Streptomonospora nanhaiensis: one gene and its partner. The protein of the gene in region 2 interacts with the protein of the main gene of each other region in a pairwise test. Links are inferred from orthologs where the notes say so. Each region holds a gene or a part of one and is shown on either strand. Other genes may lie near its edges.

The links.
Region 1: the proteins of ndk (region 2) and HNR12_RS04480 interact in binary tests that used the Escherichia coli proteins (3 or more experiments, as listed by UniProt). The link is inferred for Streptomonospora nanhaiensis from one-to-one orthologs.

The regions. Positions count from the first base shown.
Region 1 is NZ_JACCFO010000001.1:1,032,297-1,047,588, reverse strand. What follows is about bases 6,860-9,787. They hold HNR12_RS04480 (uracil-DNA glycosylase), read right to left. Parts: upstream 8,697-9,787; coding sequence 8,022-8,696; downstream 6,860-8,021. Other genes in these bases: HNR12_RS04470 (glycoside hydrolase family 15 protein), read right to left, coding at 9,561-9,787; HNR12_RS04475 (MgtC/SapB family protein), read right to left, coding at 8,808-9,518; HNR12_RS04485 (NACHT domain-containing protein), read right to left, coding at 6,860-7,891. In the rest of the region: HNR12_RS04515 (hypothetical protein), read right to left, coding at 68-226; HNR12_RS04510 (RidA family protein), read left to right, coding at 658-1,092; HNR12_RS04505 (alpha/beta hydrolase family protein), read left to right, coding at 1,206-2,033; HNR12_RS04500 (hypothetical protein), read left to right, coding at 2,222-2,380; HNR12_RS04495 (sulfotransferase), read right to left, coding at 2,377-3,261; HNR12_RS04490 (SIR2 family NAD-dependent protein deacylase), read left to right, coding at 3,712-4,485; more of HNR12_RS04485, read right to left, coding at 4,520-6,859; more of HNR12_RS04470, read right to left, coding at 9,788-11,384; membrane protein YczE, read right to left, coding at 11,877-12,470; MocR-like transcription factor YczR, read left to right, coding at 12,673-14,097; HNR12_RS04455 (AMP-dependent synthetase/ligase), read left to right, coding at 14,239-15,292. UniProt on the Escherichia coli protein: Excises uracil residues from the DNA which can arise as a result of misincorporation of dUMP residues by DNA polymerase or due to deamination of cytosine.
Region 2 is NZ_JACCFO010000001.1:5,348,841-5,360,355, reverse strand. Bases 8,531-11,515 are described here. They hold ndk (nucleoside-diphosphate kinase), read right to left. Parts: upstream 10,236-11,515; coding sequence 9,825-10,235; downstream 8,531-9,824. Other genes in these bases: HNR12_RS23740 (bifunctional folylpolyglutamate synthase/dihydrofolate synthase), read right to left, coding at 10,720-11,515; HNR12_RS23745 (DUF4233 domain-containing protein), read right to left, coding at 10,370-10,717; HNR12_RS23755 (rod shape-determining protein), read right to left, coding at 8,589-9,623; mreC (rod shape-determining protein MreC), read right to left, coding at 8,531-8,587. Also shown: HNR12_RS23790 (Rne/Rng family ribonuclease), read right to left, coding at 1-109; HNR12_RS23785 (TIGR03936 family radical SAM-associated protein), read right to left, coding at 262-1,002; HNR12_RS23780 (TIGR03960 family B12-binding radical SAM protein), read right to left, coding at 1,602-3,536; rod shape-determining protein RodA, read right to left, coding at 3,632-4,816; mrdA (penicillin-binding protein 2), read right to left, coding at 4,870-7,065; rod shape-determining protein MreD, read right to left, coding at 7,062-7,607; more of mreC, read right to left, coding at 7,604-8,530. UniProt on the Escherichia coli protein: Major role in the synthesis of nucleoside triphosphates other than ATP. The ATP gamma phosphate is transferred to the NDP beta phosphate via a ping-pong mechanism, using a phosphorylated active-site intermediate.

The DNA of each region.
Region 1 (15,292 bases), 4.3 Mb from region 2 along the record:
TCAGCGGCGATCGCGGCCGGCCGCCCCCTGGCGGGGCGGGCGGCCGCCGCGCTGTGCGGGGGACGTGTCAGGCGAGTTCGCGCCGCTTGGCGGCGTCGGCGAGGGTGGCCTGCGTACCCCGCCGCGCGAGGCGGAGGACGTAGACGATGGCGGCCGCCACGATGGCGACCGGAACCCCCACGATGACCACGAGCGCCAGCAGGCTGATGATGCCGAGTTCTCCCATGCCCCCATCGTAGGCAACGGCATCCGGCGCGGCCAGGCGGGATGTGTCACGCGCCCCGGCCGGGCGGCCCTGTCAACCGGGCGGGCGGCGAGCGCGTCGGCGGCCGCCGACGCCCCGTTGCGCCCGTTGCCGGGCGGCCCGGCGCGGGAGGCGGATTCGCGCCGACAAACCGGCTAGTGTCCCGGTATGCGCAGCTCAGCCCGGCTGCCGGGGGAGGGCGGACGGGCTGCGGCGGCGCCGCCGACGGGTTCACCGGGGCCGGGACCCGCCATCGGCCGGGCGGCCCGACCACCCGTCCTGTGCGGGACGGCCGCCCCAGCGGCCGCCCGGCCGCGCCAACCGACCGGCCCGCGGTCGCGCGCCGCCGCACGGCGCGCACAGCGACTCTGCGTTCGCCAGGAGTGGCCGGCCGGAGTGGAAAGGGGCGCCGGATGGGTGCGGACGCGCACCGGATCGTCAACCCGCTGACCTTGGCCCAGCCTGTCGGCTTCGCCCATGCCGTGGTGGCCGCGCCGGGCCGCACGGTCTACCTCGGCGGCCAGACCGCGCAGCGCCTGGACGGCGTGATCCCCGAAGCCGGCCTGGTCGAGCAGTTCGACCTGGCCTTGGAGAACGTGGTCAAGGCCCTCGCCGCGGTGGGCGGCCGGCCCCGGCACCTGGTCAGCATGCAGGTGTTCACCACCGACATCGGGGCCTACCGCGCCAACACCAACGCGCTGGGCACCATCTACCGGCGCCATTTCGGACGCCACTACCCCGCCATCGCGCTGCTCGGCGTCTCCGCCCTCATCGTGCCCCAGGCCAAGGTGGAGCTGATGGGCGTGGCGGTGGTCCCCGACATCGAGGCGTGGGCCGCCGACACCTGATCGGGGCGCCGCGCCCGCCGCCCGCACCGAGGGCGGGGGGTGACCGCCCCGTCGCCGAGGGCACCCGCCAGGATGGGCGGACCACCCGGCGGCGGAGCGGACGGGAGCATCTGATGGGCAATGCGAGCACGGGCCCGGCCCGGCACAGCAGGCACGTCTTCGACTACGGCGGGCACGCCGGCCAGGTGGTGCACATCCATCAGCCCGCGGCCGACGACGACGCGCCGTTCCCCGTGGCCGTGCTGCTGCACGGCGGCTGGTGGCGCGCCGCCCACGACACCCGCCTGATGGAGCCCGTCGCCGCCCACCTCGCCGACCGCGGGTGGCTGGTGTGGAACGTGGAGTACCGGCGCACCGGCGGCGACGGCGGCGGCTGGCCGCAGACCCTGGAGGACGTCCAAGCCGCGCTCGCTCTGCTGGGCGCCCGCCTGGCCGAGGGCGCCGAGCCGGGCGACCCCGCCACCGTGGTGGCCGTGGGCCACTCCGCGGGCGGCCACCTGGCGCTGATGGCGGCGCCCGGATCGCCGCTGACGGGCGTGGTCGCCCTGGCTCCCGTGACCGACCTGCGCGCCGCCGCGGACCGGGGTCTGGGGGAGGGCGCGGTCGCCGAGTTCCTGGCGCCCGCGCACCCGCCCGAGCCCGCCGGGCCCGGTGGCGAGCCCACAGGGCCGGCCGGCGAAGAGCGCCCCGCTCCGGCCGACCCCGAGTCCGCGTCGCCGCTGCACCGGCTGCCCCTGGGCACGCCGCAGCTGGTGGTGCACGGTGCCGCCGACCGCCGGGTGCCCGTCGCGCAGAGCCGCGCCTACGTCGAGGCCGCGCGGGCGGCCGGCGACGCGGTGGACTACGTCGAGCCGCCCGAGGCCGACCACTTCGCCGTCATCGACCCCGCCCACCCGGCCTGGACGCCCGTCCGCGCGTGGCTCGACCGCGCGCGGGCCTGACCGGGGCCGGCTGCCGCGCGCACGCCGCCCGGCCGGCGGTCCCGTGCCCGCGGCGAGACTTGTCCACAGGCGCGCGGGCAGCGCTGGATCCGGCGGTGCGGGGTCCCCGCCTTCGGGAGTGTGCGGCCGGACGGGTACGGCGGCCCGCACCACCCGTCCGGACCGTCCGCCCTGTTGGAGGTGGTCCCGTGCCCGTCGCCGGCATCGGCCCCGTCGGGCGCCACGAGCCCGCCCAGGCCGTCCTCCGCGCCAAGCGCCGCGCGAACGTCCCCGGGCAGCGCCCCGACGGCAGGTACCCGCCCGACCGCGGGTTCTGGCCGCGCGCCGGCGGGAGTCCCGCCTACTAGTGCCCCTTGGCGTAGCCCAGCCGCGACAGCTCGGCGCCCGCTACCGTCCGCACCGCCTCGCGCTCCTCCACGCCCAGCCGCTTGCGCCACGTGCCCACGCCCGAGTCCTCGCGCACCAGCTCCAGGGCCGACACCCGCGCCCCGGTGAACTCCCGCAGCTGCTCGGCCGCCTCCACCTCGCCGCCGAACACGTCCTCATAGCGCAGGGTCATCAGCCGGTCGGGGCCCAGCGCGCCGCGCAGCCGCGCCGACAGCCGCACCGCCCCGCGCCAGCGCAGCGCGCACTTGGCGGCGTTGGACAGCCTCGGGTACTCCGCGCGCTCCTCCTCGGTCTCGATACCGAAGAACGGGTTGGGCAGTTCGTGTTCGAGGTTGGCCAGGGCGGGCCGGAACCACGCCAGCGCGCGCTCGTCGGCGAGCATGTCCGCCACCACGTCGCGGCCGTCCCGGATGATCTGCACGAACGCCGCGTCGTCGAACGCCGCGCTGAGCGCGGTGGCGCAGTAGAGCAGGTCGGGGCTGGCGTCGCCGTAGCGCGCGGTCTCGGCGGCGTGCCGGCACGGGGCCGCGGCCTCGCGCGCCGGCACGGGGCCGCCGGGGCACATGGGGCAGGTGAGGGGGGTGAGCTGCCACGACTCCGCGAACGCCGCCCGCAGCAGGCTCGCCGTGCCCGAGGCGCGGTCCTCGGCCATCGAGGGCCGCCGGGCCAGCGCGTAGACCGAGTCCAGCACCGAGGGGTGGCCCGATCCGATGTGGAACCCGGGGGCGCGGTCCAGCGCGTGGGCGATCAGGTCAACACCCGAGTGCGGGGCGCCCAGGACGAACACCGGTCGGTGGACCTTCGTCCCGTTCACGACGAGAATGTAGGGCGGCTGTTTCATGGCTGAGGAGATCTTTGCACTCTTCGCCGGGTTCCGGGTGTTTCCGGCCCCGGTGCGGCCGGGCGCGGCCTCGGCCGCCGTTGCGTCGCAGCGAACCCCATCGCCCCTGAGCGCCCTCGTCTTCCCCGGGTGTCGGCGCGTCGCCGAACGTCCCTCGGCCGTGTGCCGGCGAGTCCTTCTCGCTCCCCACTGGCACGTGAGATTACCGTGAAGCACCACTTGCACAGGTATGTCCGGTGCGGTGGGCGACGAGAAGTGCTGGATACGTGGTCGATGTGTGATCCGCCCGTGAGCCGGCTCACCCGCGCACCCCGAGCACCCGGGCTCGCCCGCTCCCGCCCCGCCGTTTCCGCACCGCCCGGCCGCGCTGCCACAATGATCGGCATCCTCAGTCCGCCGCGGCCGAGCCCACGCCGCGCCCGACCGTTCCCGACCCGAGGACCGACCGCAATGACCGCAGCCGCCCGTCCCGCCGACATCGCGCCGCTCCTGGCCGGAGCCGACCGGCTGACCGTGCTGACCGGCGCGGGGATCTCCACCGACTCCGGAATCCCCGACTTCCGCGGCCCCCAGGGCGTGTGGACCCGCGACCCCGGCTCCGCCGCCCTGTTCGACTTCGACGTCTACATGTCCGACGCCGACGTCCGCCGCCGGGTGTGGCGCATGCGCCGCGACCACCCCGCCTGGACCGCGCGCCCCAACGCCGCGCACCGGGCCCTGGCCGACCTCGACCGCGCCGGGCGGCTGCGCGCCCTGATCACCCAGAACATCGACGGCCTCCACCAGGCCGCCGGCACCGACGACCACTACGTCATCGAGGTCCACGGCACCATCCACTGGGTGGTGTGCATGGGCTGCGGCGCCCTCACCCCCACGCCCGAGGTGCTGGCCCGGCTGGAGGAGGAGTCCGACCCCCGCTGCGTCATCTGCGGGGGCATCCAGAAGGCCGACACCATCTCCTTCGGCCAGCGCCTCAAGACCGACGTGCTGGAGCGCGCCGTGGACGCCGCCGCCACCTGCGACGTGTTCGTCGCCATCGGCACCTCGCTTGCGGTGCACCCGGTGGCGGGCCTGTGCGACATCGCCCTGGACGGCGGGATCCCGCTGGTCGTCGTCAACGCCGAGGAGACCCCCTACGACGACCGCGCCACGGCGGTGCTGCGCGACCCCATCGGCGAGGTCGTGCCCGCGCTGGCCGCCTACGCGCTGGGAGCCGCGCGCTAGCCGCCTCGGCGGGCGGCGCGGCCGCGTCGGCGCCTCAGCCGGGTACGCCCGCCCCGGAGCCGCTGTGGCCGTAGGGCGGGTCGAAGGGATGGGTCTCGGGCCGGGGGCCCTGCTGAGCCGGTGCCGGCCCCGCCGACGACATCACGGCCCCGCCGGCCCCGGTGGCGGGGCCCGCGTCGGCGGGGGAGGGACCGACCTGGTCGGAGCCCTCGGCGCGGAGGCGGACGCGTCCGGCCCACCCCTGGGCGGGGTCAGAGGAGCCGGAGGCGCGCAGCCGGTCCAGTACCTCCTGCGGCGACCCCAGGCCCGCTTCCGTCTTCGGGTCCTCGCGGGTGAGCCGGTGGAGCACCCGCTCCAGCGCTCCGGGCGCGGCGGCGACCTCGGGGGAGAGCCCTTCGAACTGGGAGAGGGCAAAGCGCACGGTTCGCCGCAGGGTGTCCCCGTAGGAACCGCCCTGCTCCGACTCCCCGTCGCTGAGCTGCGAGAGGTCCTCCACGGCCTGCCGCAGCACCAGCACATGGGAGCCGTCAAGCCGCGCGCCGGTCAGCAGCCGCCGATAGCACCGCAGCCGCCGGCGCGCCTCGTTCTCAGTGGCGGGCCGGGGCGGGCCCAGGCGCAACTCCAGGATGTCGTGCGCCTCCGACCACGGTTGCCCGCCATGCGGACCCGCCAGCCAGGTCGCCAGTTCGTCGCCGACGTGTGCCAGGTAAGGCAGCAGCACGATCACCATGCGGCCCACCGACCCTTGGACGCGCATCGCGCTGGACCGCAGCAGGGTCGACGTCAGCGACTGGTAGGGCAGGACGACGCCGTAGGGATTGCGGACCGAGATCGGCTCGCGGGATTCCGAGACCAGTTCGAAGCCGACGCATTCGCCGACGTTCACGGGTCCGTGGTCCTCCCGCGTCAGCACACTGCGCGGCGCGGGGCCGTCGAAGTCCAGATGGCGCAGCCGGATCGCGTCGACCTGGCCGTGCCACTGAGAGTTCGGCAGCCGGCGCCACTGCGAGGCGAGCCCGCCCCACTCGTAGAGCCAGCCCCGGTCGGTGCCCAGCAGTTCGCTCAGCTCGATCCCCTCCGGGCACACCCGCGTGACGAGCAGGGCGAGGTTGGCGGTGTAGGACGCCTGGCGCTCGGTGACCGGCATCCGGCGCGGCTGGTAGGCGGTGTAGGAGCGGCCGGCCGCCGGGTAGGGCGCCTCGCGGAACAGCTCCACCAGCAGCTCCCGGTAGGCCGCCCGCTCCGCGTCGTCGCCCGCGATCCGCCGGTCGAGCATCTCCTGGGTGAACTCCACCATCGGCCGGGTGCCCGCCAGCAGCGCGAACGAGGTGAGCGCGTAGAACAGGCCGTCGTCCAGCGGCGGCGCGCCCCGGTGGCGGCGCGCGGCGAACCGGCGGGCCTCCAGCAGCTCGGCGAGCTCGGCGGTGACCGCCCGCGCCACCAGGTACTCGCCGAACGTGGCGTGCAGGAACTCGTACACGCTCGCGTTGTGCGCGTCGGTCCGGGCCTGGGACTCGTGCACGAAGAAGAACCGCCCCAGCACCTGGTGGGCGTCGCTGAGGGCGCCGTGCAGCCCGGGGTCGGCCGGGCGCACCCCGGCGTCGGGCATCAGCACCGCGAGGTCCTGGTCCAGTTCGGCCGCTGTCACGTACTGGCGCAGCCGCGCGAACATGGCCAGCGCCACGACCTCCAGGCGGTGCAGTTCGTCCTCGACCGCGCGCTCCAGTTCGGCCGGAGCCAGGTACGCGTGGTGCTTGCGGACCTCGCGCTCGGCGAACATGGTCAGCAGCTGCTCGTAGAGGGCGCTGCGCGACAGCCCCGCCTCCGACCGCGCCAGCGCGTTGTCGGCCGAATCGTAGACCAGCAGCATGAGCAGCAGCAGCGGCTGCTCGGCGAGCTCCCGGAACCGCAGGACCGCCTCGGGGGAGAGGGGCACCAGCCCGCGCGCCCGCAGGGCCGCGCCGTTGGCGCCGTTCCAGATCCCCACCATGCGGGCCACGCGCCGGTCGTCGAACGGCTCCAGCCGCAGGACCGGGGTGAGGGCGGGGAAGCGTGCCCGGTCGGCCACCACCGTCCTGCTGGTGACGATGACCGCCACCGGATTCCCGATGGTGCGCTGGCGGTCCTGGAACTCCTGCACCTGCTCCAGGTAGTCCGACCGGTTGACCCCGGTGGCCTGGAGCAGTTCGTCGAACCCGTCGAGGATCACCACCGGGAGCGCGCCCTCGGCCGCGTCGGCGAGGTCGCGCCACTCCACCGAGGTGTGCAGGGTCGCCGCCAGGCCCTCCTCGATCTGGGCGTGGATGGGGGCGTTGGGCCGTACCGCCCGCAGTTCGACCCGCAGCGGCAGGAAGTCGGCCGCCGACAGCCGGGCGGCCAGCATCTCGGTGAGCACGGACTTGCCCGCGCCCGGGTGGCCCAGGATGACGATCGGCCGCAGCACCGCCCCCGGCTGGGTGAGCAGCCCGGCCAGGACCGTCTGCAGGTCCTCCCGCAGCGGAACGCGGGCCCACGCCGACTCCGAGGACGGCGCCGACCCCGTGGTGACCACCTGCAGCCGCCCCGCCGGAGCCAGGTAGGACGACTCCAGGGTGGGCAGCCGCAGGCCGTCGGGCAGGTCGGCCGTGCGCAGCAGCGGCCGGTCCAGCGCCGCCCGGTACACGGCGGCGAGTTCGGCGCGGCGGCGGTCGGCCGCCGCGCGCGGCTCCATCGCGGCGAGCGTGTCGCGCAGGCCGCCCAGCCCGGTCTGGACCTCGGCGACCCGGTCGCGGGTGGCCGCGTGCTCGGCCATGGCCGCCCACACCCCGAACTCGGGGACGTCGGCGGCCAACTGGCGGAACAGCTCGGTGAAGTGGCGCTCGGCGTGGCGGGTGCACGCCGACTCGAAGCGCTCCCACGCCTCCTCGTCGGGGCGCGGCTCCGACCGCCCCTGCCCGCTCCCGGTCAGCGCGGGATACAGGTTGCCCGCCAGCGTCATCCACTCCACCGCCCGGCTCTCGGGGTCCAGCCACGCCGAGATGCCGTCGCGGGTGTCGGGGTGGGCGAGTTCGTCGGCCAGCTCCCACTGCTCGGCGGTCGTCAGCCGGAGGCCGTCGGCCGACAGCGGGGCCCCGGCGTCCTCCAGCGCCCGGCCGAGGCCCTCGAAGGCCGACACCACCACCAGGACCTCCAGCGCGGCCGCCACGCGCTCGGTGCGGTCCATGCGGCTCACCCCGGTGATCTTCTCCCGCAGCCCGGTGAGGGCCCGGCGGCCGATGCGCACCATCTCGGCCCGCAGCCCGAACAGGTCGGGCACGCCCAGCGCGGCCAGGCCGCCGTCGGCCAGCTTCTCGCCGACGTCGAGCACGGCGGAGTCGTCGCGGCCCAGGAGGCGGAGCGCGTCGGCGTAGCGGAGGCGGCGTGCCATCGGCGGGGCCTTTCACATCGGGGGGCGGTGCGGCGGGCGGGGCCGCGCCCATTCAAGTACGGCGCCGCCCCGCCGCTCAAACCCGACCCACGCCCCCGGCGCCGCGTGCGTCCGGGCGCGCGGGGCCCGGTTAGGGCAGTCGCCAGTCGACCGGCTCGGCGCCCTGCTGCTCCAGCATCGCGTTGGCGCGGCTGAACGGCCGCGACCCGAAGAAGCCGTTCTTGGCCGACATCGGGCTGGGGTGGGTGGACTCCACGCACGGGACGGCGGGCATCAGCGGGCGCAGGCTGCGGGCGTCGCGGCCCCACAGGATGCCGACCATCGGGACGTCGCGGGCGGCCAGCGCGCGGATGGCCTGGTCGGTGACCTCCTCCCAGCCCTTGCCGCGGTGGGAGGCGGGCCGGCCCGGCGCCACGGTGAGCACGCGGTTGAGCAGCAGCACCCCGCGCTTGGTCCAGGGGGTGAGGTCGCCGCTGGAGGGCATCGGCAGCCCGAGGTCGTCGCTGTACTCCTGGAAGATGTTGCGCAGGCTGCCGGGCGGCTTGCAGTCGGGGGCCACCGAGAAGCTGAGGCCCACTGCGTGGCCGGGCGTGGGGTAGGGGTCCTGGCCCACGATCAGCACCCGCACGTCGGAGAACGGCTGCTGGAAGGCGCGCAGCACGTTCTCGCCGGCGGGGAGGTAGGTGCGCCCGGCGGCGACCTCGTCGCGGAGGAAGTCGCCCATCTGGCTGATCCGGTCGGCCACCGGTGACAGCGCCTCGGCCCAGCCGCTGTCCATGATCTCGTTCAAGGGTTTGCCTGACATGGCAGCACCCTAGCGGTCGCCTGTGACGCCTCAGACCGCCCGAAAGGCCGGGTGGGCCGGGCTTAGCGGCCGGCCGCGCGGCGCGCCCGGCGCGCGGGCCCCGCCCCGCCCTCACTCCTCCTCGCCCGGCTCGCCCGTGCGCACCGACAGCACCCCCTCGCTCTCCGACAGCGCCGCCGCCAACTGGTCCACCTTGCCGTTGCCGCGCACCTGGACGACCAGGTCGATCACGGCGCCCCGGGGGTGGGCCCGCTCGGTGTACACCTCGCGGACGTCGAACCCGCGCCCGGTGATCTCGGTGAGGATGGTGCGCAGCGCCCCCATGCCGTCGAGGTAGGAGACCCGCACCGGCGCGGTGGCCGGGCGGGCGCGGGTGACCAGCCGCAGCAGCGGCGGGTAGCCCAGCGCCACCAGGAAGTGCGCCGCGGTCACCGCCGTGGCCACCAGCCACAGGCCGCCGCCCGCCGCGGTGCCCACGGCCGCCGCCACCCAGATGGTGGCCGCGGTCGTGAGCCCGCGGACGATGTCCTGGCGCACGAAGATCACCCCGGCGCCGATGAAGCCGATGCCCGAGGCGATCTGCGCGGCCACCCGCGAGGGGTCGAGCATGACGTCGTCGCCCAGGACGTCGGAGAAGCCGTACTTGCTCACGACCATGAACAGCGCGGCGCCCACTCCCACGAGGGTGTGGGTGCGCAGCCCCGCCGTCTTCTGCCGCAGTTCGCGTTCCAGGCCGATCAGCGAGCACAGCACCAGCGCGACGGCCAGGGCCGCCAGTTGCGGCCAGCCCTGGCCCTCCAGACTCCCCATGAAATCCGCCATGGAGCAGAGGTACCCGCGCCGGGGCGGGTTGTGCGGCCGGGGTCAGTCCTCGGTGCCCGCGGCGCCCTCGGCGGGGTCGGGGCCGCGCCGGTGCCCGTTGTGGTGGGACAGGTTCAGGGCGGTGGTGACCAGCGGCACGTGGCTGAACGCCTGGGGGAAGTTGCCGACCTGGCGGTTGTTCTTGACGTCCCACTCCTCGGCGAGCAGCCCGACGTCGTTGCGCAGCGCCAGCAGCCGCTCGAACAGCTCGCCGGCCTCCTTCTCGCGCCCGATGGACAGCAGGGCGTTGGCCATCCAGAAGCTGCACGCCAGGAAGGCGCCCTCGTCGCCGGGCAGGTGGTCGGCGGTGCCCTCGCGGTCGGTGCGGTAGCGCATCACGAAGCCGTCGACCATCAGGTCCTCGCGAGTCGCTTCGATGGTGCCGATGACGCGGGGGTCGTCGTAGGGCAGGAACCCGACCTCGGGGATCAGCAGCAGGGCGGCGTCCAGCTCCTTGCTGCCGTAGTACTGGGTAAACGTGTTGCGCTTGGAGTCGAAGCCGTACTCGCAGACCTCGGCGTGGATGGTGTCGCGCAGCGCGCGCCACCGCTCGATCGGGCCCTCCTTGCCGAAGTCCTCGATCATCCGCACCGCGCGGTCGGCCGCCACCCAGGCCATCACCTTGGAGTGGACGAAGTGCTGGCGCGGGCCGCGGACCTCCCACAGGCCCTCGTCGGGCTCGTCCCAACACCACTCCAGGTAGTTGACCAGGGAGCGCTGCAGGCCCCACACGTGCTCGCCGCCGTGCAGGCCGCTGCGCCGCGCCAGGTGCAGGACGTCCATGACCTCGCCGTAGACGTCGAGCTGGTACTGGCCGACCGCGGCGTTGCCGATGCGCACCGGGCGGGAGTTCTCGTAGCCGGGCAGCCAGTCGGCCTCCCACTCGGCCAGGCGCCGCTCGCCGCGCACGCCGTACATGATCTGCATGTGCTGGGGCTCGCCCGCCACCGCGCGCACCAGCCACTCGCGCCAGGCCTGCGCCTCGTCGGTGTAGCCGCTGCGGATCAGCGCCTCCAGCGTGATGGTGGCGTCGCGCAGCCAGCAGTAGCGGTAGTCCCAGTTGCGCACGCCGCCGATCTCCTCGGGCAGCGAGGTGGTGGGGGCGGCCACGATGCCGCCGCTGGGGCGGTAGGTCAGCGCCTTGAGGGTGATCAGGGAGCGGACCACGGCGTCGCGGTACTGGCCCTCGTAGGTGCACTGGTCGACCCACTGGCGCCAGAAGCGCTCGGTGCGAGACAGCGCTTTCTCGGCGTCGAGGTGGTCGGACTCCTCGACCTGGGAGGGGTGCCAGGTCATGACGAAGGGGACGCGCTGGCCGGCGCTCACCGTGAAGGTGGCGTCGTGGACGAAGTTGTGGCCCTCCAGCGGCACCGGCGAGCTCATCCACACGGCGTCGGGGCCGGCGATGGCCACCAGTTCGGTGCCGCTGCGGTGGATCCAGGGCACCACGTTGCCGTAGTCGAACCGCAGCCGCAGCGCGGTCTGCATGCGCACGGTCCCGGCCACGCCCTCGACGATGCGCACGATGTGGGGTGCGCCGCCGCGCGGCGGCATGAAGTCGATGACCCGGACGGTGCCCTCAGGGGTGTCCCATTCCGTCTCAAGGATCAGGGTCTCCTGGCGGTAGCGCCGCCGGGTGGCCCGCGGCTCGCCGTTGGCCGGGCGCATCCACCAGTTGCCGTTCTGTTCGTCGCCCAGCAGCGCGGCAAAGCACGCGGGGGAGTCGAAGTGGGGAAGGCAGAGCCAGTCGATGGAGCCGTCGCGCCCAACGAGAGCAGCGGTCTGCATGTCGCCGATCAGCGCGTAATCCTCGATCAGGCCGGACACGCGACTCACCCCCTTGAAACCTCGTCAATCAAGATCACGTCTACGCGGACGTACCGTATCCAACTCCCGGCCACCCTGGGGACACGCGGCTGCGACGCGGTATGCGACCGGAGTGGGGCTCTGCGCCCCCACGACCGGTTCCGCGAAGGGGTGATGGCCCGGAAACGCCTTTGTGTACCGCTGCGGTCACGTTACCGGCTACCGGGCCTTCGCAGGTGGAAGCCGAAGCAAATGTGCGTCAGGTGATAGTGGGCGTACGGTCGGGGACGGGTCGGAGAATGGCGGACGCGCTCGGTAATGCCCGCATGGGGGAGTGGAGGGGCTGATTGCCGGTGCGGGCCCCTGGTTTGTGTCTGAGAATCCGTTATTGCGCCGTAATCGGCGGGCGGCGGGACCGGACGCGGACGGCCCCGCGGTGACCGGTTCCGGTCGCCGCGGGGCGGGGCCGCCGAAGGGCCACCCGGCGGCCCGGCCGGGCCACCCGGCCGCGCGTCAGGCGGCGGGGGCGGAGGGGGAGCCGGTCCGCGGCGGCGCGGGGTCGGGCACCGCGCCCAGCGGCATCAGCGCCTGGGTGAGCGGACCGATCACCAGGGCGAACAGCAGCGTGCCCACGCCCAGGGTGCCGCCCATCAGCACGCCGACGGCCACCACGGCGACCTCGATGGCGGTGCGCGCCAGGCGCAGGGAGAAGGGCGTGCGCTCGGCCAGGCCGACCATGAGGCCGTCGCGCGGGCCCGGCCCCAGCCGGGCGCCGATGTAGAGTGCGGTGGCGCCGGCGATCGCCAGGATGCCCAGCGCCAGCATGAGGCAGCGCAGGGGCAGCGCCTCGGGCTCGGGCAGCCACCGCAGCCACAGGTCGGTCCACACGCCCACCAGCAGCACGTTGGACAGCGTGCCCACGCCGGGGCGCTGGCGCAGCGGGATCCACAGCAGCATCACCATGCCGCCGACCAGGATCATCCAGGTGCCCACCGACAGCCCGGTGATGCGGGCCAGCCCCTGGTGGAGCACGTCCCAGGGCATCGAGCCCAGCCGGGCGGCCATCAGCAGGGCGCAGCCCAGGCCGTAGAGGTGCAGCCCCACCATGAGGTGCGCCAGGCGGCGCAGGCGGGGGCGCGGCAGCGCCGGGGTGAGCAGGACGCGGCCGGCCAGGCGGGACAGGGGTCCGGGTGCGGAGGGCTCCGCACCGGGAGCACGGGTAGTGCGTGAGAACTTGTGAGCCACTCGGGTAATGTTGGACCGCTTCTTGGGCGGAGAACAGCGCCAATTCGGGAAAGTGGCACCTTTCGTGGTCGGTGAACGACGGATCAATGGCCATCTACTGGCCCGCCTCATCGGGGCCGCCGCGCGCGAGCGGCCCTACTACCTGGGAGTGGCGCGCGCCATCAGCGGCCTCGTGCTCGACGGCCGGGTGCCCACCTACACCCGCCTGCCCGCCGAGCGCGACCTCGCGGCGGCGCTGGGAGTCAGCCGCAACACCGTCACCGCCGCCTACGCCTGGCTGCGCGAGAACGGCTACCTCGACAGCCGCCAGGGCGCCGGGAGCTGGACCGTGCTGCCCGACTCCGGACCGGGCGGCGGCCAGCTGCTGCCCCACACCGAGCACGTGGATTTGGGCATCGCCGCGCCCGCGGCCATCGACGGCCTCCAGCAGGCCGCCCGCCTGGCAGTGGACCAGCTCGCCGCCCACGTCGGCGGGATCGGCTACAACCCGCGCGGCCTGCCCGAACTGCGCCACGCCATCGCCCGGCGCTACGTCGAGCGCGGCCTGCCCACGGCACCCGAGCAGATCTGCGTGACCAACGGCGCCCAGCACGCCGTGGCGCTGCTGCTGGGACTGCTCGCCGACCCCGGCGACACCCTGCTCGCGGAGTCGCCCAGCTACCCCCACGCCCTGGACGCCGCCCGCCGCCACGGCCTCCAGGTGCGCGCCGCCGGGGTCACGCCCTCGGGCTGGGACATGGACCACGTCCTCGACGCGTTCCGCCGGTTCCGCCCCCGCCTGGCCTACCTGATCCCCGACTTCCAGAACCCCACCGGCGCCCTCATGGACGACGAGGAGCGCGCGGCCGTGGTCGCCGAGGCCCGCCGCGCCGACGCCGCGCTCATCGTGGACGAAAGCGTCGCCGAACTCGCCATCGACTCCGGCGACCAGCCCGCCCCCACCGCCGCGCACGACACCGACGGCCGGGTCTACACCGTGGGGTCGGTGGCCAAGACGTTCTGGGGCGGGCTGCGCATCGGCTGGGTGCGCACCACCCCGCCGATGGTGGAGCGGCTGGCGGCGGCCCGCCAGCGCGTGGACCTCTCCAGCTCGCTGATGGACCAGCTCACCGTCACCCACCTGTTCGCCGACATGCTGCGGGTGCGCGCCGAACGCAGCCGGCAGCTCGCCCGCAACCGCGACGCCCTGGTGGCGGTGCTGCGCGAGCGCATCCCCGAGTGGCGCTGCTCCCGCCCCTCCGGCGGCCTGGTGCTGTGGGCGGGCCTGCCGCGCCCGGCGGCCACCGCGCTGCGCGAGGCCGGCGCCCGCCACGGCGTGCACCTCGCGCCCGGGCCGCTGTTCGGCGCCGACGGCACGCTGGAGCACTACGTGCGGCTGTCCTACACCCTCCCGCCCGAGGTCCTGGCCGACGGGGTGGAGCGGCTGGCGCGGGCGTGGGCCGAGACCGCGGCCCGTCCCGGCGCCCCGCGCCACGACCTCTACGTCTAGTACGGCGGCCCCCGCTGGCGGAGCCGCCGTCCCACCGCCCCGCGCCGCGTCGAAACCGTGCCCCGCGCGGTGCTTGCGGGCGTGGGCGGGCCGTGGTCCGATTGCGCCAGGCGGCGTGATGTGGAACACACGGGAGCGGCGATGGACCCCAGCGAGACCCTGCGCGTCCGGCGGGACGTCGAGGACGAGATCAGCGGACTGACCCTCGTGGACTGGCTCCGCGACACCGCCGAGCGGCACGGCGACATGCCCGCGCTGTCCTGGCGCCCCTCCGGCACCGCCGACGGGGAGTGGGCCACGCTGACCTGGGCCGAGTACCGCCTCGCCGTGCTGGAGGCGGCCGCCGCGTTCGTCGTCCACGGGCTGGCCCCGGGCGAGGTGGTGGCGCTCATGCTCGGCAACCGCCCCGAGCACCTCGTCGCCGACCTGGGCGCGGTGCACGCCGGAGGGGTGCCGTTCACCGTCTACCCCACGCTGGCGCCCGAGCAGGTGGAGTTCGTCGCCGGCGACTGCGGCGCGGCGGTCGCCGTGCTGGAGGGCGCCGCCGAACTGGAGCGCTGGGCGGCGGCCCTGGAGCGGCTGCCCGGCCTGCGCACCGTGGTGCTGCTCGACGCCGGCGCGGTGCCGAGCTCCGGCGGCGGCGCCGGCCCCCGCTTCGTGAGCTGGGCGGAGTTCGTGCGGGCCGGGCGCGGCGCGCACGCCGCCGACCCCGGCCCCGTGCGCGGGCGCGCGGCCGCGGTGCGCCCCCAGGACAGCGCCACCCTGCTCTACACCTCCGGCACCACCGGCGCGCCCAAGGGCGTACCGGAGTCCCACCGCCAGGTGCTGTACCAGGTCACCATCACGCTGCGCGCCAACGACCTGCCCTTCGGCGGCTGCTCGGTGTCCTACCTGCCCATGGCCCACATCGCCGAGCGGGTGCTCAGCGCCTACCTGCCCATCCGCATCGCCGGGCACCTGCACTTCTGCCCCGACCCCCGGCAGCTGGGCGCCTACCTGCCGCTGGTGCGCCCGCACGGGCTGTTCGGGGTGCCGCGCGTGTGGGAGAAGCTGCAGGCGGGGCTCACCGCCGCGCTGGCGGCGGCCCCCGCCGAGCGGCGCGCCGCCGTCGAGGAGGCCGCCGAGGTCGCGCGGGCCTACCTGGAGGCCGGACAGTACGGCCGCACCCGCGGCCGGGAGCTGGAGCGGCGCTTCG
Region 2 (11,515 bases):
GGGGTGGGGCGAAGGTCGCGGTGCGGGCGGCCGGTGCCGCTTCAGCCACTGTGGTTTCAATTGTACCCGCGGTGCCTTCGGCACCGCTGTTGGGCTCGTTTTCGAGCATCCGGGCGGTCTCCCGTCAAGTCCTCGGGCGCGGCGTCGGCGTTCGCCGCCTCGGCCGCTGCGCGCGCGGACTGTTGTCGCTATGTCGGCGCCGGCAGCCCGTGGGCCACCGGGGCAAAGTCGTCTTGGGTCGCCCGCGTCCCCCGAGTGAGTTCACGCATCGGACGCACTCCGCGCGGGCGAGGACGGCGGTGGTGCGGGCTGCGCGCGTCCGACCGGATCGGCCTGGGCATCCGCTGCTGCGAGCGGATCGGCGATCGTGTCGGACGTGTCGTCGAGCGGCCCCTGCGCCAGCCGGGTCATCACAGGCGATGACAGCGGCGCGAGGTCGGCCACCTGGCGAAGGCCGTTCACCACGTCGTCCGGTCGAACGGCAGGTGTCGTGTGCCGAACGACCATCCGAAGTATGGCATATGTCTCGTGTCGGACCCCTGTGGCGCGCCCGTCCACCCGCAGGTAGCGGACCGCCGCACGGGCGTCGAAGCGGCGGCGGCCCTTTTTGGTGAGCCGCTCCACCTCAACCGTATCGGCCGCCATGAAGGCGGCCACCGCCTCCGCGGCGTCGTCGGGGGCGACGCCGGGCAGTTCCACCGTCCACTCCGATGCCTCAAGGCGGTCGGCCAGACCGCCCGGCATCGCCTCCACGACCTCGACCACGTCGAGCCCGTCGGGCAGCGCGGAGTCGAGGCGGACGCGGACCGCGTCGGGTTCGGCGGGTTCGGCCAGCGTGATCTCGAAGTACTCCGCCTCACTGGCCACCCCGGTGGGGGCGGCGTTGACGTAGGAGATCTTCGGGTGCGGCGTGAACCCCGCGGAGAACGCGACGGGGACCTCGGCGCGGCGCAGGGCCCGCTCCAGCGCGCGGGCGATGTCGCGATGGCTCGCGAACCGCATCCTGCCGCGCTTGGCGTAGCGGACTCGCAGCCGCGCGCCAGTGCGTCCGGTGGAGGGCTCGGTGGTGCCCTCATGTGCGGGGGGCAGTGCTGCTCCTTTCCTCGGTAACTCCCGGTGGGACGGGCCGAATTCCTCCCCGACCCACCCACCTGGGAGATTCACGTCTTACTTCAGCGTACGGTGCGCGCCGGGGAGCGCGCGCCACCGGCGCCGGGGTAGGCCCGGCGGCCGCCCGAAACGGCCCGCACACCGGATGACCGGATGCCGCGCCGCGCCGCTTCGGATCGCCCACGTATGTGCTGTTCCCGGTGGCACCCCGGTTGAAAAGCGATCTTCGGGGCGGATCCCCCGGCCCCGCGCGTGGCCGCATCAGGCCACACACCCTGCTGACCTGCGTGAAGACACATGATCAAAAAATCTTTGAGCAATCCCGCCGGGCGTGCAAACCATCGGCACCCCCTACCCGTCTTACTTTGCGTATGGCCCGGCGCGAGCGGGGCGCCGGGCCATACCTGGTCTTCGAAAGCCGTTCGCGGCTCATCGGGGCGCCGCGGCCACCTGGCCGCGGCGCCCCGATCGCGTTGCGGGGCGCCCGCGCCTCAGACCACGCTGAGCGGCAGCACCCGGCTGGGGTCGCTGGGACCGATCTGGATCTCGGTGCCCATGCTGGGGCAGACCCCGCAGTCGTAGCAGGGGCTCCACCGGCAGTCGTCGACCTCCACCGACTCCTCGCCGTGCAGCGCGTCCTGCCAGTCCTGCCACAGCCAGTCGCGGTCGAGCCCGGCGTCGAGGTGGTCCCAGGGCAGGACCTCGTCGCGGTCGCGCTCGCGCACGGTGTACCAGTCCAGGTCCACCGGCTCGCCGACCAGCGCCCGTTCGGCGCAGGCCACCCAGCGCTCGTAGGAGAAGTGCTCGCTCCAGCCGTCGAACCGGCCGCCGTCGCGCCACACCTCCTCGATGACCCGGCCCACCCGGCGGTCGCCGCGCGAGAGCAGGCCCTCGACGATGGAAGGGCTGCCCTCGTGGTAGCGCAGGCCGATCGACTTGCCGTAGCGGCGGTCGGAGCGGAGTTCGGCCCGCAGCTTGGCCAGGCGGGAGTCGACCACCTCGGCCGGGGTCTGCCCGGCCCACTGGAAGGGTGTCTGCGGCTTGGGCACGAACCCGCCGATGGAGACCGTGCAGCGGATGTCGGAGCGGCCGGTGACCTCGCGGCCGGTGCGGATGACCGCCTTGGCGAGGTCGGCGATCGCCAGGACGTCGGCGTCCTCCTCGGTGGGCAGGCCGCACATGAAGTACAGCTTGACCTGGCGCCATCCGGCGGCGTAGGCGGCGGTCACCGTGCGGATGAGGTCCTCTTCGGTGACCATCTTGTTGATGACGCGGCGCATGCGCTCGCTGCCGCCCTCGGGCGCGAAGGTCAGGCCCGAGCGCCGCCCGTTGCGGGTGAGCTCGTTGGCCAGGTCGATGTTGAAGGCGTCCACCCGGGTGGAGGGCAGTGACAGGCCGGTGTTGGTGCCCTCGTAGCGGTCGGCCAGGCCCTTGGCGATCTCGGCGATCTCGCTGTGGTCGGCGCTGGACAGCGACAGCAGCCCGACCTCCTGGAAGCCCGAGGAGCGCACGCCCTGCTCCACCATGCGCTCCACGGTGTCCTTGGAGCGCTCGCGCACGGGCCGGGTGATCATGCCGGCCTGGCAGAACCGGCAGCCGCGGGTGCAGCCGCGGAAGATCTCGACGCTGTAGCGCTCGTGCACCGACTCCGCCAGCGGCACGATGGGGTTCTTGGGGTAGGGCCAGTTGTCGAGGTCCATGACGGTGTGCTTGGCCACCGTCCACGGCACGCCCGGGCGGTTGGGCCGGTAGCCCTCGATCCGGCCGTCGGGCAGGTAGCTGACGTCGTAGAAGCGCGGCACGTAGACCCCGCCGCCGGCGGCCAGGCGCAGCAGCAGGCCGTCGCGGCCTCCGGGGCGGCCCTCGCGCTTCCACTCGCGGATGACCTCGGTGATGGCCAGCGCGATCTCCTCGCCGTCGCCCAGCACCACGGCGTCGAGGAAGTCGGCCACCGGTTCGGGGTTGAACGCCGAGTGCCCGCCGGCCAGCACGATCGGGTGGTCGCCGGTGCGGTCGGCGGCGTGCAGCGGGATGCGGGCCAGGTCCAGCGCGGTGAGCATGTTGGTGTAGCCCATCTCGCTGGCGAAGCTGATGCCCAGGACGTCGAAGGCGCCCACCGGCCGGTGGGCGTCGACGGTGAACTGCGGCACGCCGTGCTCGCGCATCAGCCGCTCCAGGTCCGCCCACACCGCGTAGGTGCGCTCGGCCAGCACGCCCTCGCGCTCGTTGAGGATCTCGTAGAGGATCTGCACGCCCTGGTTGGGGACGCCCACCTCGTAGGCGTCGGGGTACATCAGCGCCCAGCGGACCTCGGCCGCGTCCCAGTCGCGCACGACGGAGTTCAGCTCGCCCCCGACGTACTGCACGGGTTTCTGCACCTGCGGAAGCAGCGCCTCCAGTTGGGAAAACACGCTTTCGACGGGCATGGTCCACCTCTAGGTCGGCTGGTGCCGTATGGTCGGTCGGTCTCCCCAGCTTAGCCACCGCGCCCCCCGCACCGGCCCGTGCGCGCCCGGCCCCGCTAGTCCACGCGCCGGTCGCGGGCGTAGATGTTGAGCACCAGCCCCAGGATGGCCAGGTGCGCGATGGTGGCGGTGCCGCCGTAGGAGACGAACGGCAGCGGCACACCGGTGATGGGGCTGATCCCCAGGGTCATGCCGATGTTGATGAAGCTCTGGAAGCACAGCCAGGCCGCCGCGCCCAGGCACACCATGCGGGCGTAGGGCTGCTCGCACAGGGCGGCGATGCGCAGGACGCGCCACAGCACGAACGCCAGCAGCCCGATGATCAGCACCCCGCCGAAGAACCCCAGCTCCTCGCCTGCCACGGTGAAGATGAAGTCGGTGTGCTGCTCGGGCACGAACCGGCCGCGGGTGTGCTCGCCTTGGAACAGGCCGGTGCCGTTGAGGCCGCCCGAGCCGACCGCGATCATCGACTGGTTGGCGTTGTAGCCGGCGCCGCGCGGATCGGCCCCGGGGTCGATGAACGTGGTGAAGCGCTGGAGCTGGTACTCCTCCAGCAGCCCGAACCACACCACGCCGAAGGCCGACGCCAGCCCGGCGCCCACCAGGCCCGCCACCCACAGCACCGGCGCCCCCGACAGCGCCAGCATGCCCAGGTAGGTGGCCATGAGCACCAGTCCGGTGCCCAGGTCGGGCTGGGCGAGGATGAGCCCCAGCGGCACCGCCAGCACCACCAGGCTGACCAGCACGTCGCGGCTGGTGGGCGCGAACTCGCCGTCGCGCGGCTCGCCCAGCAGCATCGCCACCGCCAGGATCAGCCCGATCTTGGCGATCTCGCCCGGCTGCATCTGCAGCCCGCCGATGACCAGCCAGGACCGCGAGCCGTTGATGGTCTCGCCCAGCGGGGTGAGCACCAGCACCAGCCCCAGCACCGCGGCGGCGTAGAGGAACGGCGCGTAGGCGCGGGAGACCCGGTAGTCCACGGCGGCGGCCACCACGAACGCCGCCGCGCCCACCCCCAGGTGCAGGATCTGCCGCTCGGCGTGGCCCAGGGCGGTGCCGGGGTCGGCGGGGTCGTAGGTGGCCGAGGCCACCAGCAGCACGCCCAGCAGCGACAGCGCGGCCACGGCGCTGATCAGCGGCCAGTCCATGCGGTGCGGCAGGGTCGAGGCGAACAGCCGCCCGGCGCGGCCGCGCAGGCCGCGGCCGCCGGGCTGCGGGCTGGTAGTGGAGTAGGTGGTCATGGCACTCCTGCCGGACTCGCGGCGGGCAATGGCGGGTGCGGCCGGGCCGCGCGTCAGTCGCCGGTGTCGGGCGGCGGCGCGACGGTGCCGTCGGAGCGCACCCGGGGCAGCTCCTCGGGCGGGGCGGCGCCGGGCATGGCGGGCTCGCCGACCTTGGGCTTGGCGTCGCCGCCCGCGCCGGGCTCGGCACCGGAGATCCCGTAGATGCCCTCGTAGATCTCGCGGACCACCGGGGCCGCGGCCACACCGCCGGTGCCGGCCTCGGGCAGCATCGCCACGACCGCGAACTGCGGGTCGTCGGCCGGGGCGTAGGAGGCGAACCAGGCGGAGTCCTCGCTGCCGGTCATGGTGGCGGTACCGGTCTTGCCCGCGATGGAGACCTTGTCCTGGGGGAAGCCGTCGAAGGCCCCCCGCGCGGTGCCCTCCTTGGGCACCTGGGTCAGCGCCCGCTGGAGGTACTCCAGGGTGCGGTCGTCGATGGGCAGGGTGCCCGCCTTGACCGGCTCCAGCTCCTCGACCCGGGTGCCGTCGGCCGAGAGGAACCCGCGCGCCACGCGGGGCTCGTACAGCGTGCCGCCGTTGGCGATGGCGGCGTAGGCGCGGGCCAGCTGCAGCGGGGTCACCAGGACGTCGCCCTGGCCGATGGCGAAGTTGATGGCGTCGCCGGCCCGCCAGCGGTTGCCGTCCAGGCAGTGCTCGTGGGCGGCGCGCTTGAGGTAGGCGGCGTGGCCGGGGTCCTCCTCGGCGACCTCGGGGTAGCCCTTCTCGGCGCGGCGGCAGGACTGCTCGCGGGTGTCCTCCCAGTACTGCTGCTTCCACTGGCGGTCGGGGATGCGCCCGCTGGACTCGTGGGGCAGGTCGATGCCGGTGGGCTGCCCGAAGCCGAACCCGCGGGCGGTGTCGGCCATGATCTCCTTGGGGTCGTCCTTGGGCGAGGTGCCGCCGTCCTGCAGCCAGGTGTCGTAGCCGAACTGGTAGAAGACGGTGTTGCACGAGACGACGATGGCCTTGTGCAGGCTGACGCTGCCGTGGCCGCCGCCCTCGAAGTTCTGCCAGGAGCGGTTGCCCAGGTGGACCGACCCCGGGCAGCTGTAGGTGCCGTCGAGGTCGGCGCCGTTGCGCACGGCGGCCGACAGCGAGGACACCTTGAACGTGGAGCCGGGCGGGAACTGCCCCTGCAGGGCGCGGGAGATCAGCGGCTCGCCGGCGTCCTCGCTGAGCAGCTGGTCGTAGGTGGCCTGGTCGATCCCGCCCTGCCAGACCGAGGGGTCGTAGGTGGGCAGGCTGGCCATGGCGATGACGTTGCCGGTGCGCACGTCCAGCACCACGGCGGCCCCGGAGTCGGTGGGCCGGCCCTCGGAGCGGGCGCGCTCCACGCCCGCCTTGAGCGCGTCCTCGGTGATGCGCTGCACCTTCTGGTCGATGCTGGTGACCAGGTGCATGCCGGGCTTGGGCGGGGTCTCCTCGACGACGCCGTTGACCCCGCCCTGGCTGGTGACCGCCAGGGTGCGGGTTCCGGCGGTGCCGCGCAGCCGGTCGTCGTAGACGTACTCCAGGCCGTCGCGGCCGACCTGGTCGACACCGGAGAACTGGGCGCGCAGCTCCTCGCGGGCCTCGAACTCCTCCTGGGTGATGGGCTGGAGGTAGCCGAGCATCTGGGCGGCCATGTCGCCGTTGGGGTAGTCGCGCACCGCCATCTGCTGGGCGGAGATGCCGGGGAACTCGGTCTTGCGCTCCATGATCTGCAGCGCGACGCGGGGGTCGATGTCCTCGGCCAGCGGGATGGGCTGGTAGGGCGATCCCGGCCAGCACGGGCGGCCGGTGTCGGGGCCGCACAGCCGCACGCGGTCGCGCAGCCGGGCGAAAGGGACGTCGAGGACCTCGGCCACCCGGCGCAGCACGGCCGCGCCGTCGTCGGGCTGGTTGAGCAGGGTGTGGAAATCGGCGGTGACGGTCAGCTCGGTGCGGTTGCGCACCAGCGGGCGGCCCTGGGAGTCGAGGATCTTGCCGCGCACCGCCGGCACGATGAGCTTCTGGGTGTGGCTGGCCAGCGCCAGCTCGTGGTAGTGGCCGGCCTGGGGCACCTGCATGTACCACATGCGCGCGGTCAGCGTGGCGAACAGCACCAGCACCAGCACCTGGGCCAGCAGCACGCCGCGCCGCTTGTGCGCGCCGCGCACCCCGGGCACGCCGGCCTCGCGCCGGGCGCGCCGGCTGGCCAGCCGGTAGCGCTTGCGCAGCGGGCTCATCGTCCCAGCCCCCTCGCGGTCTCCCAGGGCGCGGGCAGGTCGGAGTGGCCCTCGCCGGTGAGCCGCCGCATGGCCGCACCCAGCGGGACGAGCACCAGCGGGCTGACCAGGACGGTGGCGGCGGTGCCGCCCAGCACGGCGGCGGCGCCGGTGGCCCAGCCGACCCGGGGGTCGCCCAGGACCAGGCCGAGCAGCGCGTAGCCCAGGGAGACGCCCAGGGCGGCCAGGGCCGCGGCGATGTAGGGGCCGGCGCCGGCGCGCACCCCGGTGTCGCGGATGGAGGCCACCAGGAAAGCGGCCAGGCACAGCAGCAGCGCCTGGCGGCCGATCTCGTGGTCGGCGGGCGGCAGGATGTCGGCGGCCAGCCCGGCGGCGAACCCGGTGGCGGCGGCGGCCGTGGGCGGGGACCACAGGGCGACGCCCACGACCACCAGCAGCACGAGGTCGGGCACCAGGCCCCACGGCAGCGGGAGGCGGTTGAGGACGGCGGCCTGGACCAGGACGGCGGCGGCCACCAGCAGCACGGCGGCGGCGGTCTTCATCGTCGGCCCTCCTGGGGGTCGCCGGATCCGCCGGTGTCGGAGGCCGACTCCGAATCCTGGGAGTCGGCCTCGTCGCCGGCCTTTTCGGGTTCCGGTGCCTCGCGGGGCGGGCCCGGAAGGAGGGAGTCGCGGGGGTCGTCCTGCGGTCCGGCCACAATGACCCCCACGACGTCGAGAGAACCGAAGTCAACGGCGGGCCGGGCGTGACCGGTGCGGGTCAGCGAGCCCGGGGTTTCGTTGACGGAGGTGATGGTGCCCACCGGCACCCCGGGGACGAACGGCGCGTTGTCGTGCGAGCCCAGGGTGACGATGCGCTGGCCGGGCTTCATCCGGGCGTCGGCGCTCATCAGCTCGAAGCTCATCGGCTTGGCGCCGCCGACGGCGCCGGTGCCCTCGGCCACGCCGATCTCCTGGGAGCCCTCCAGCCGGGCGCCCACCGCCGAGGCGCGGTCGACGGCCGGCAGCACGGTGGAGGTGTGCCGGCCGGCGTGGGTGACGCGGCCGACCAGGCCGTCGCCGTTGATGACGGTCATGTCCTCGCGGACGCCGTCCTCGCGGCCGACGTCGAGGGTGACGGCGTCGGAGAACCCGCGCGCGGTCACCCGGGTGACGGCCTGGGCGGGAACGATCTCGTAGCCGCCCATGCCCGAGAGCTGGAGGAGGTCGTCGAGCTTCTCGGCGCGGCGGGCGTCGCGGTCGCGCGCCGCCAGCTCGGTGCGCAGCTCGCGGTTGCGCTCCTCCAGTTCGGCGATGCGGTCGCGGGCGGCGGGCGCGGCGGCCAGCGCGGCGTAGGCGTCGTGCACCGGGGCGGTCGCGGCGCTCACCCCGGCCGACACCGGGCCGAAGGCGAGTTCGCCGGCGCCGCGGGCGGCGGCGGTGACGGGATCGGCGCCCTCGCGGGAGTCGAGCACGATCAGCGCGAGGGCGGCGGCGACGAGCAGCCCGACGACCAGCCGCGACCGGGAACTGTCGCGCCGCATGTCAGCGCCGCCGATCCGGGACGAGGACCTGGCTGAGCCGTTCGTAGTTCTCGACGCAGGTGCCCGAGCCCACGGCGACGGAGTCCAGGGCGTTCTCGGCGACGTGGATGGGCATGCCGGTCTCGTGGCGCAGGCGGTCGTCGAGCCCGTGCAGCAGGGCGCCGCCGCCGGTGACGGCGATGCCGCGGTCCATGATGTCGCCCGACAGCTCGGGCGGGCACTTGTCCAGGGTGGTGCGCACCGCGTCGATGATGGCGGTGACAGGCTCCTCGATGGCCTGGCGGACGTCGGCCGCCGACATGACCACGGTCTTGGGCAGGCCGCTGATGAGGTCGCGCCCGCGCACCTCGGCGTGCAGCTCCTCGCCGCCGGTGGGGTAGGCCGACCCGATGGCGACCTTCAGCTCCTCGGCGGTGCGCTCCCCGATCATCAGGGAGTACTCCTTCTTGACGAAGGTCATGACCGCCTGGTCGAGTTCGTCGCCGCCCACCCGGATGGACTGGGAGGTCACGATGCCGCCCATGGAGATCACCGCGACCTCGGTGGTGCCGCCGCCGATGTCGACCACCATGTTGCCGGTGGGCTCGTGCACGGGCAGGCCGGCGCCGATGGCCGCGGCCATGGGCTCCTCGATGATGTAGACCCGCCGCGCGCCGGCCTGGTAGCCGGCCTCCTTGACGGCGCGGTGCTCCACCGAGGTGATGCCGCTGGGCACGGCGACGATGATGCGGGGCTTGGCGAAGTGGCGGCGCCGGTGGATCTTCTGGATGAAGTAGCGCAGCATGCGCTCGGTGATCTCGAAGTCGGCGATGACGCCGTCCTTGAGGGGGCGCACGGCCGTGATGTTGCTGGGCGTGCGGCCGATCATCTGCTTGGCGTCGAGGCCGACCGCGACGATCTTTCCGGTGGAGGAGTTGAGCGCGACCACCGAGGGCTCGTTCAGCACGATGCCGCGACCGCGCACGTAGACCAGGGTGTTGGCGGTGCCGAGGTCGACCGCCATGTCGCGGCCCAGGAAGGCGAGGTTATTGGTCATAAAGCATCCTCAGCGGCCCCAAACGGGTGAGGCCCTCGCGGGGCGGTCAATACGGACTCGTTCCAGCACGGATGTGGATCCAGTACCCGTATCGTAACGCTGAGTGGCCGCCTGGCTACGCAAACACACCGGATCGATCCGGCGTGGGATGACCAAAAAAAGCGCCGGGCACAGCCCGGCGCGGCGGTGGGGCCCGGGGCCTCAGGCGGCGAGGTCCGGGAAGAACAGCTTGATCTCGCGCTCGGCGGAGTAGGTGGAGTCCGAGCCGTGCACGATGTTCTGCTGGACCTCCAGCGCGAAGTCGCCGCGGATGGTGCCCGGCGACGCCGAGACCGGGTCGGTGGCGCCGGCCAGCGCGCGGAACGCCTCGACGGCGCGCTCGCCCTCGACCACCATCGCCACCAGCGGGCCGCCGGTGATGAACTCCACCAGCGAGTCGAAGAACGGCCGCTGGGCGTGCTCCTCGTAGTGGGTCTTGGCGGTGTCGGCGTCGAGCGTGCGCAGGTCCATCGCGACGATCTTCAGGCCGCGCCGCTCGATGCGGGAGATGACCTCCCCGATGATGTTGCGCCGCACGCCGTCAGGCTTGATCAGGACAAGGGTGCGCTCCACGGTGCTGTGCTCCTCGGGAGTCGGGGCTGGTTGACGACCGGGGTCGGCACCGGGCGGCGCCCGACGCGCGGCGCAGGCCGCCCCTGGCCGAGGTAACTGTATCGCCTGCCATCGCCCCGGGTGGAACCGCCGGCTCAGGCCCCGCCCTCGGCGGCCGCCCGCTCCCGCTGGGCCTGCATGGCGTCGGTGCGCCGGCCCAGCACCACCGCCCACACCCACAGCCCGAAGAACACCACGCCCATCAGCGCCAGCCCCGGAACCAGGAACCCGGTGGCCACGAACGCCGCCTGCAGCGCCCAGCCGGCGTAGTAGGCCCAGCGGAACCGCTGGAGCGCGGCCAGCACGAGCGCGGCGGCGGCCAGGCCGCCCCACACCGCCCCGGCCACGGCCGGGGGGATCTGCACGATCTGCACGGCCACCGGTACGGCGAGGCCGATCACGACGACCTCGATGGCCAGGACCACGGCGCACAGCCTGCGCACGGTCACTCCCCCTTGATGAGATGGACGGCGTCGCCGGCGGTGACGACCGAGCCGGTGATGATGACGCCCGTTCCGGTGGGCTCCCCGTCGGCCTCGGCCAGGGCGATCGCCTGGTCGATGGCGTCGTCCAGGCGGTCGGCCCGGTGCACGCGCTCGGGACCGAACACCGGCTCGGCCACGGCGGCCAGCTCGGCCGGCGCGAGGCTGCGCGGCGAGGAGTTGCGGGTGACCACGACCTCGGTGAGCACCGGCTCCAGCGGCTCCAGGATGCCCTCGACGTCCTTGTCGCCCATGATCGCCACGACCCCGATCAGCCGGACGAACCCGAACTCCTCCTGGAGGGTCTCGACGGCCGCGCGCATGCCGGCGGGGTTGTGCGCGGCGTCCACGAGCACGGTGGGCGTGGTGCGCAGGATCTCCATCCGGCCCGGCGACTCCACCCCGGCCAGGGCCGTGGCCACGAGTTCCGGGTCGAGCCGGTCGTCGTTCTCGCCGGGGGCGGCGAACGCCTCGACGGCGGCGACCGCCACGGCGGCGTTGCCCGCCTGGTGGGCGCCGAACATGGGCAGGAAGAGGTCGTCGTAGCCGCCGCGCAGGCCCTTGAGCGAGAGCTGCTGGCCGCCCACGGCCAGGTCGCGGTGGACCACGCCGAACTCCAGGCCCTCGCGGGCCACCCGCGCGCCGACCTCGGCGACGCGGCGCATCAGCGCCTCGGCGGCGGGCAGCTGCTGCTGGGCGAGCACGGCGATGGAGCCGGGCTTGATGATGCCGCCCTTCTCCTCGGCGATGCCCTCGACG